Regions from separate parts of the Lysinibacillus sp. 54212 genome, predicted to be linked through region 1. Evidence: riboswitches for the same ligand, from Rfam matches in the RefSeq annotation. Region 1 holds a riboswitch; the other holds the start of a gene.

Region 1 (4,669 bases):
TGCTTTTCAACAACTGAAAATGATATTTGTTTTGCTTCAAGCATGCTAGTCACCTTCTCCAAATGAATAATTTTGTCTTCTTAACATCCAAATAAAGAATGGACTACCACATAATGCAGTAATAATTCCAATCGGCATTTCCTCTGGTGCAACAACTATTCGTGCGACAAGGTCCGCCCACACTAAAAATACTGCACCTAACAATGCACTAATTGGCAGCACGAACTTATAATTCGAACCGACAAACATACGAACGATATGTGGAATAATCAGTCCAACAAAGCCGATGCTTCCACTCACAGCTACGACAACCCCTGTAAGCAGTGATACAAAAATAATAATAAATATCCGGAACTTTTCTAAGTTAATGCCAAGTGTTGCAGCTGTTTCTTCACCAAGAAGTAGCGCATTTAGCTGCCGATAATTCATCCAAAGTAAGCAAAATACGATAAGTAACGTGAAGGCTGGAATACCAATATTTGACCACTTTGCACCTGCTAGGCTTCCTAGCATCCAGTGCATAACCGCTTGAATTCCACCCTGTTGCTTTGACATCATTAGCATAAAGTTTGTTATTGCTGATAGTACAAGTGATACTGCAATTCCTGCTAGCAACAATCGAATTACAGAGGTTCTACCATTCACTCGTGCAAGGAAAAACACAACAATTACTGACAAAATTGCTCCAAGAAACGCCGCAAAGGAAAGCGCATAAACGCCTAGCATGCTAAAAGCACCTAATAATATTACGGAAGTCGCGCCAACCGATGCCCCTGAGGATACGCCCAAAATATATGGATCGGCTATCGAATTTTTTACAAGTGCCTGAATCGCTGCCCCACTAATAGCAAGAGCTGCTCCAACGACTGCAGCCAATACAACACGTGGTGCACGAATTTCCCAAATTATTATCGCCTGAGCCTTTTTTACTCCCTCTCCTAAGGACAGTCCGATTTTTGATGCTAGCACTTCCCATACTACAAATGGTGTCAAATCAACCGATCCTACCATTACAGCAAAGGTCATCGAAAAGAGTAATGCCATAATAAGTACTATACTTATTGCTATTAATCTTACTTTAGACATGTAATTCAACCGGCTCCCAGCTAATTATGGCAGCATAGAATGTATGTCGGTATTCATACTGACCATCGTGATACGCTATAAAAGGTTGTAGTGATTCTTCTACATGGGCTAGATCATACGTATCGGATAAAATTTTCTTGCTTTGAACATGAAGTAGCTCTTCCATAGTTTCATAGCGATATGTGCGCTCCAGCTTAATCATTTCGCAATCCCCATAAATTCCTAATTGATAGAGCATATTGATTATTTCAATATAATCTCTTCTAGGATACTTAATATCGTAGCCATACTTTTTATCCAGCACCTCATAATGTGGCTGAATCGGTCCTGTCGTCATACCGATAATGGCACGCTTCTTCGCGAGTGCATTCATTTTTAATAATGTTTGATTCATTTCATACATACGGTAAAAGCAATTTACACCAACTATCACATCATGCGGCTTTAAATCTACCTCTTCCCATTTTCCAAGAACAAATTGAATAGGATCTTGCTCCTTAAAGTACTGCTTCAAATAAGCTAGAACACTTTGGGAGCCGTCCACAAGCGTTAACGAATCAGCATCAGCATATAGTGGAAACGTGTAATTCCCCCAGCCTGGACCAATTTCAATGATGCTTGCTCCTTTCGGAATATGGCGTCTCATGCTTTCGTATATTGTCTTTGCGTAAGCATCGGTTTGTTTATACTTTTTTTTCTTCATTGATTGTGACCAGAAGGCTTCTTCAAGGGAATCGTCTACCATGCGCTCTGGCATATTGCCGCTCCAATCGAGCATCCCCTCCTGCCACTTCTTTTCAAAATCAATCACTAAAGGTCCCTTCACACCATCACACCCTTTTTTACATCTATTAGAAATCAAAAAAACATGTAAACAAAATGTCTACATGTGTAAGCAGCAAGTACAAGATAGGTATGTTGTACAATGCTGCCCATAATCCCGTAGGAACATTTTGTCATTTGCATCAGCAGGTCTCCTGGCTTTTCATCAACGCTTGTCACACCTTCCCGTCTATTGACAGTGGCTATTGTGAGTTGCTAAGAATTACAGTGGCGGGTACCGCGGTGACTTTTCATCACACTTCCCTATTAAGTAGCTGTTACGCTACACTGATGCTCATTTTATTAAGCTATATAATTTCTCCATATCGAGATGCTCGCGTACATGTTGATCAAGCATTTCATAAGCCTGCTCCCTGCGCTCAAAATCCGACACGACATCCTCGGATATAATTTCTAATCCTTTTTTTTGCCGCAATTCGTTGAAGTAATGACGGGTAAAATGTCTGTTTTGGAAAATGCCATGCAAGTAGGTACCAATAATAGTTTCTGTTATGACACCATCCGTTCGCTCATCATCAAATTGGATAAAAGGCTGGATAGGTTGTGTAGCTTGACTTCGACCTAAATGAATTTCATATCCTTGAATGGCATGTCCAGAACTGGTTGTACCTGTCACCTGCACCGTTCTCTTCTCAGGGATAAACGTCGTTTCAATTGGTAGTAAACCAAGTGTCATATATACCCCTCCGTTACCCTCAATCGCCTGCTCATCGATTATGATTTCACCTAGCATTTGATAACCGCCACATATCCCTACTATTTGACAGCCATTTTGAGCTGCATGCAAAATTCCTTGAGCTAACCCAGTTTCACGTAGCCAAATAAAATCATCGACCGTATTTTTTGTGCCGGGAATAATGATCAGGTCTGGGTTTTTCAATTCTTTTAGAGAGGAAACGAATCGTACACCGACACCCGGTTCCTCAAAAATCGGATCTAAATCAGTGAAGTTTGAAATATGAGGCAAACGGATAACAGCTACATCCATTTCGAATTCATTTTGCAAAGGCTTTTTTAAACGTAAGCTTGAAAGCGCCATAGAGTCCTCTGCCTCAATTTGCACATCAATATATGGAATGACACCAAGCACTGGGATATTAGTATACTCCTCAAGCCACTCAATTCCGCTTGTTAGTAGCTCCTTCATTCCTCTAAACTTATTAATGATTATGCCTTTCACACGTACGCGTTCTTCCTCATCGAGTAGCATTAACGTCCCAACTAGTGATGCAAATACACCACCGCGCTCAATATCCGCTACTAAAATTACCGCTGCATCTGTTTCATGTGCCATCCGCATGTTGGCAATATCACGGCTTTTTAAGTTAATTTCAGCAGGGCTACCTGCACCCTCTAATACTAAGACTTCAAATTGGGACTCTAGGCGACTTAATGCCTTTCTGACTTCAGGCATCACTTCTTCGACGAAATTCTCACGGTACGAAAGGGCATCCATATTCGCATAGTGCTTACCATGCAGGATAACCTCTGAAATCATTTCACCCTTTGGCTTTAGTAATATTGGATTCATATCTGTAGTTGCTATGACCTTGGCCGCCTCTGCCTGTACACCCTGTGCTCGTCCAATTTCGCCACCGTCTTGTGTGATGTACGAGTTGAGAGCCATGTTTTGTGATTTAAAAGGGGCAACCTTATAGCCATCATTGGCAAGGATGCGGCAGAGCGCGGTACTTAGCACACTTTTACCAACATCGGATGAGGTTCCTTGAATCATAATTGCTTTCATTAAAATTCAAGTCCCTTCATTGCTTTGACATCTTGATCCTCGTAATAATGCTTTGTTGCATCGATAGTTGATACTAAATCTGCAAGTGCCACAATCGAAGGATGAGCTGATCGTCCTGTAATGACTACATGCATAGTCTGTGGACGATTTTGAATGGCTTCTAGCACCTCAGCAAGTGGCAGCACATCATCAATTGGAAAGCGTGAAATCGCTAATGCATTATTTAATTCATCCAACACTAATAAGTCAATCGATTCATCTTGTAGAGCTGCCTTCACAACCTTCCAAGCCTTCTGTAGTGCTAGACGGTGTTCCTCAGGCGTTTTTGTCCATGTGAATCCAACGCCGAGCTGCACCATTTCTAAGCCTAACTTTTGTAGCGCTAGCCCTTCTCCATATGTACGATCAGGTGATTTAATAAATTGAAAATATTTTACGTTCATTCCTCTACCAAGTGCTCGTAATGTGACACCTAATGAGGCGGTCGTTTTCCCTTTTCCGTCCCCTGTATAAACTAATAGCATACCTTTCCGTGCCATTTATGTTCCTCCTATAGCCACGTCGTTTTTTCTGAAAATGGAGTACGTTTTTTCTCCGTTGTGATTTGCTCTTCTGGGTAGCCAATGCACAGTGTTCCAACTAGTTGCTCTGTATGAGACGCTCCAATAAACTCATGTAAGCCTGACTCATGTACAAGACCGACACCTCGTGTACGCCAAACCATGCCAAGTCCTAATTTTTCTGCCATTAACCACATCGACATAATGGCGCTACTAACGGCAAAAGTGTTATCAATTGTCGCTCCTTCGTCACCATCAACAATTGCTGAGGTCACGACAATAATGAGTGGTGTTTTTGTGACAGCTTCCATCGAGCTTTGAACGAGATTTGATTTCGTTGGAAAACGTTTTTGTAAATAATCCAGTGCAACCTTTTCATAACGCTTTAAGCTATCTCCTTGAAGCACATAAAAATGCCAAGGCTCTCGCATGC
Region 2 (4,669 bases), on a different contig from region 1:
ATTTTTGAACGTTTTCATCGTAAGGAAATACAATAAAATCGATAACCGTGCCATAAACGGTAGGACAATAAAATAATAGATAGGGATGCTATGTAATAAAAGCTCGTATAAAACTGCTACTTTCAGCAGTACAAAAATGACGAGTGTCATTGCACCAAATGCCCCTACACGAGGATCATCTAATATTTCAAGACGCCTTTCCTTATCTCTATAAGAGAAAAAGGCATCTCCAGTATCAACAACTCCGTCCATATGCAAGCCACCTGTCATTATAAAGTGAGCAACAACTAACAGGATAGCAATAAAAAGGGAGGAAAACTGCAAATAGCTATTATTCAAAACTATTATTCCAGCAAGTATACTCCCCATACCGATACCTAGTAGCGGGATAGCCCCGTACATTGCAGTTGCTGTCATTCGTGTAATCGGTAGCTGAAATTTAATAGGTAATGAGGTGAAAAATTGTAGCGCTAATAAAATACCTGTAAACCCTGTTCTTAACCCCATTATTTCCACCTCTTTTCAATGCCAGAATCTAACTCATAGGCTTCATCACATTGTGCAACAATCCATTGATGTAATTTACCTATAATTTGCCGATATTCATTTACTTCCCAGTAGCGTGAGGCGCCTTCATCTAACACTTCATTTGAAACTAATAATACGACTATACCCTTTTGCTGCCATTCTTTTAGCTGATCTTGTAACTGTTCAACGGCTAAAGTAATATTTTTTTCTCTATTTGGGGAAAGCTCGTTCCTAAATATTATATTCGTGAGCCACGTTGTTAAACAATCCCATAATAGAACATAGTCCGAAGACAGAACGGAAAATTTTGTTGGGAAACGGTCTGGCACTTCTAGTGTTTTCCAGGGAATAGCTGCTTGCAGACGATCGATTTTATGCCTATTGATTCGCTGCTGCATTTCTTCATCAAATGAGACACCTGATGCAATATAGAGCAAGGACTTACTGTTATTCTTAGCAAGCTGCTGGGCATAATTTTCTGCAAATGCACTTTTACCACTTCTAACGCCACCAGTTATAAAAATTATTCGTCCTCCCATTGGCACCAACCTCTACTTGAAAAGAGCAAATCTAATGATAGATTTGCTCTTGACATATTTTTAAAATTTAATTCGTATGCCAGCCTACTCCCTGACTATTTAAATAAATCAGGATATACTGTTTCTGCTACTAGCTCAACTGCTTCACCAATACGAGTTGCTGGACGAGATGTGATATCAGCATCCACTAAATAAACATTTTTATTAATAATTGCTTGCATTTTATCCCAGCCATTACGAGCTAAAATTTCACCAACTGCATCATCTGTATAGTAGACAGATGTTAAAATCACTTCTGGATCCTTTGTAATGACATCTTCCTCTGCTGCACTAAACCAGCCGTCTTGTTCCTCAAATACATTTTCCACACCAGCTGCTGTTAAAATTTCTTGTTGGAATGTGTTACCACCTGCTGTCCAAATATCTGGAGCTGGTGAAATTTCAAAATATACTTTTTTCTTCTGATCAAGCTTTTCTGTTTTTTCTTGAACTGCCGCAATTTGAGCTTTAATATCTTTTACAACTTGCTCACCAGTATCCTCAACTTGAAGTACCTCAGAAAGTTGAACAATATCGCCATACACATCATCAAATGATGCAGCCGAATCAATAACAAATACCTTTAGCCCAGCCGCTTCAAGCTGCTCGATTTGAGCTGGATCACCGGCAGTATATGCTATTACAACATCTGGATTTAATTCAATAATACGTTCAGCATTGATTGTCATCGAATCTGAAACACGTTCGATTTTCTTTGCCTCTTCTGGGTAAGTGTCATAATCTGTTGCACCAATAATTTTTTCACCAGCGCCTAGAGAGAATAAAATTTCTGTATTACTCGGTTGAAGTGAAATAATTGATTCTGGTACTTCATCAAATGTAATTTCCTCATCACGGTCATCGACAACTTTATAAGGACCTTCCGCTACTTCCGGCTTTTCTTGCTCTTGTTCATTTTGCTTTGCATTTTTGTCTTCATCCGTTCCACATGCAGCTAATAGTAGGGCTGCAGCAATTGGTGTTACCCATTTCATTTTAAATTTCATTGTTCTGCCTTCTTTCTTTTTGGATAAGATTTACTTTCAAAAATTATTTCTGAGTGATGCCCATGTTTATTTAAATATACTGCCATTACAAAAAATACATTTGCTAGTAGTCCTAAATAATCGAATAGAATTTCCGGTACTACTCGTTCCTCACTTACTTTATGTAGAGCTCTGTAAGACTTTTTTGCCTCACTTCGACAGCTATGTAATCGACTTGCTGCTTCAGTTCCTTGCGGCAAAACGAATTGCTGTATTTCTTGTTGGACATACGCTACATAAAAATCATAGCGGTCACTTAGCCATTGTAAATCCTCTTCTGTTATCGCAAGCTTGCCACGGACAGAGCCGTTCGCATGATAAACATTTGGCTGAATGATCCGTAAATCTTCAAGTACTATCCTTTCAGCCTCACTATCAGCTAATGCTGGAAAAACCTCGCCCACCCTAGTCGTTAAACAATCTGTACGAATCTCGTAGTCTACTAAACAGCTTTTTTCACGCATAAACGGATAACAGCTATAGCGCATATCTTTCTTCAATTCTTATCTCCCTTTCACAACCATTACAAAATACTACAACAACTTCGTCCAACAGAAAAAGCCACCCAGAAAATGGATGGCAGAAAGACAAAAAACAATACTATTTGTTATTCGTATTTGCCGCACATTCCCTTTAGTTCCGAAGAGTGTTGTTACGAATAGAAAAAGACAGGTCTCCTGGCTCGCGCATCAACTTACTTCTGAGATCCTTCCCATCCATAGACAGTGGTATCCTCTCATTTCATCAGCGCATACAGTTACGGACATAGCTTCGGCCTTTCACCGAATTCCCTTTTCTCTTTCCTGCAAGCTTATTCACCTGATAAAGAATGTAACATAAATAAAGCTAAATTGACAAATAATTTAATAATTTAAGGGAAAATCATCGCAAACAACTAGTTCTGTACAATATTACATAAAATATTGTATAGATTAACCTGTAGGTACATCTCTCGCAATGCCGATTAAATACCATCCCCCTCCCGATTTATGGAAAATGAATCGCAGGGCTTGAGAGGATTGGCTAGAGTAATACTCTATATACTTCGCATTCGGATAATTTGCATGAATAGTATTTAAAACCCCGCCAAATTGAACAGCCTGACCGTTAAATGTAACTGTGTCATAAACAAAGTCTTTTCCATTCACCTTTAACAAAATAGTTTGCACATATTCTTCCAATGTCATTTTAAACTCTCGATTGCTATCATCATGTCCCCAATCAATTTGTTGATTTTTAGCATTTACTAGCTCATCCGGCTTAAGGTTTACATAATCCCCACCGTACCCTGGTTTGTTACCGAAGTCAGCAAACAATGAGAATGTAAGGCCCTCAGATGGATCTACCATTGCCGATAATTTCTCATACTCTCCATTATACAAATGACTAAAAACGAGCGAAGTTAAATTAGTAAGCTCCTGTTCTTCAGTCGGTCTCTTGTATGGTTCACCTACCATAAAATGATCTAAAATCGCATCATAGGAGCCGTTATGGGTAAAGGTAATTTGCTGGAGAGCTGGGAAATATTCAAAAAATGATCCATTAATCGTACCAGCAAACATCGAGCCGCCAGTAGAGCCCTGTATATTAAAAACCCCTTCTCCCAAATCTAAAATGAGAGACGCCCCATTGTTTTCAAAGCTATAACTATTAAGGGTGACATTGAACGTTTTCGCTTGCTCGTAAATAAAGTTAATTATCGACGCCTCAGAACCATCACCACTATACTCTACCTCATGCTTTTCAAGGTAGCTCACAGTTTCATCCGGCTTGTAAATAGTGATGGATTTACTAATATTGCCGCCTTTATCCTTTTGAACTAAGCCACTTTCTAAACCATTATCATAAATACCGTGTCGCCATACTACCTGCTGCCCGTCGTTATACGCTTCTATCTTTAGTGGGTCGGGTGTACCAGATTCTAACGTATCGAAAACTGCGTACCAGACTTTCATATCGTTTAGTTGGAATACTGTTCCCTGTTGCTCTAGCGTTTGCTGCATGACTTTAACAGAAGTGATTTTTTCATCTGTAATAATGCCTCCAAATAATGCAACTGGAATATAATGGTTATGGTCCATTACCCACTCAAAGCCGTCCTCAGGATTTTCTTCTCCATTCCCTGTATGAGTCCATACCTCATGATCAGTCGGTTTATACCCTATTCGAAAGCCGCTTTCATCCGTATAAAAGATAACCTCATAATCGTCTGTTTTATGCTCATATAAAATTTCAGTAGATTCTGGATGTGGTACTGTCTCCATAAACCCTTGCTGAGCTAGCTGAGGATCATCATCTTTATCACCTACTAGCATAAATACGAAAAATAGGACTGCTGCAGTCACGATAAGAGATGTAACTGGAATTAAAAAATTTGTTTTCTTTTTTTGAGGAGGTTTATGAAGGTTTGATTGTACTTTTTGGATGATAGACTCCTTATGCTCAGCTATATCACGCAATGCCCATACTTTTGCCTTAGTCATTTAACAGCACCTCCCATTGTATATGTTGCAAATC

What was found. A riboswitch is a leader RNA that binds a small molecule or an ion and turns the genes downstream of it on or off. The one in region 1 is predicted to bind cobalamin.
Region 2: it holds a riboswitch for cobalamin, as region 1 does, so the genes downstream of both, V4T18_RS04165 (ATP:cob(I)alamin adenosyltransferase) here and V4T18_RS12535 (class I SAM-dependent methyltransferase) in region 1, are expected to answer to the same signal.

Annotation. Positions count from the first base shown of each region.
Region 1 covers NZ_JBAFWZ010000017.1:17,223-21,891, forward strand. Annotated here, with positions in the region: gene V4T18_RS12525 (ABC transporter ATP-binding protein) at 1-44, opposite strand, end outside; gene V4T18_RS12530 (FecCD family ABC transporter permease) at 46-1,086, opposite strand; gene V4T18_RS12535 (class I SAM-dependent methyltransferase) at 1,079-1,912, opposite strand; cobalamin riboswitch at 2,037-2,216, opposite strand; gene V4T18_RS12540 (cobyric acid synthase) at 2,204-3,676, opposite strand; gene V4T18_RS12545 (cob(I)yrinic acid a,c-diamide adenosyltransferase) at 3,676-4,215, opposite strand; gene V4T18_RS12550 (nitroreductase family protein) at 4,227-4,669, opposite strand, start outside.
Region 2 covers NZ_JBAFWZ010000004.1:75,059-79,727, forward strand. Annotated here, with positions in the region: gene cobS (adenosylcobinamide-GDP ribazoletransferase) at 1-507, opposite strand, end outside; gene V4T18_RS04155 (bifunctional adenosylcobinamide kinase/adenosylcobinamide-phosphate guanylyltransferase) at 507-1,067, opposite strand; gene V4T18_RS04160 (ABC transporter substrate-binding protein) at 1,163-2,113, opposite strand; gene V4T18_RS04165 (ATP:cob(I)alamin adenosyltransferase) at 2,110-2,652, opposite strand; cobalamin riboswitch at 2,802-2,982, opposite strand; gene V4T18_RS04170 (hypothetical protein) at 3,085-4,635, opposite strand; gene V4T18_RS04175 (sigma-70 family RNA polymerase sigma factor) at 4,628-4,669, opposite strand, start outside.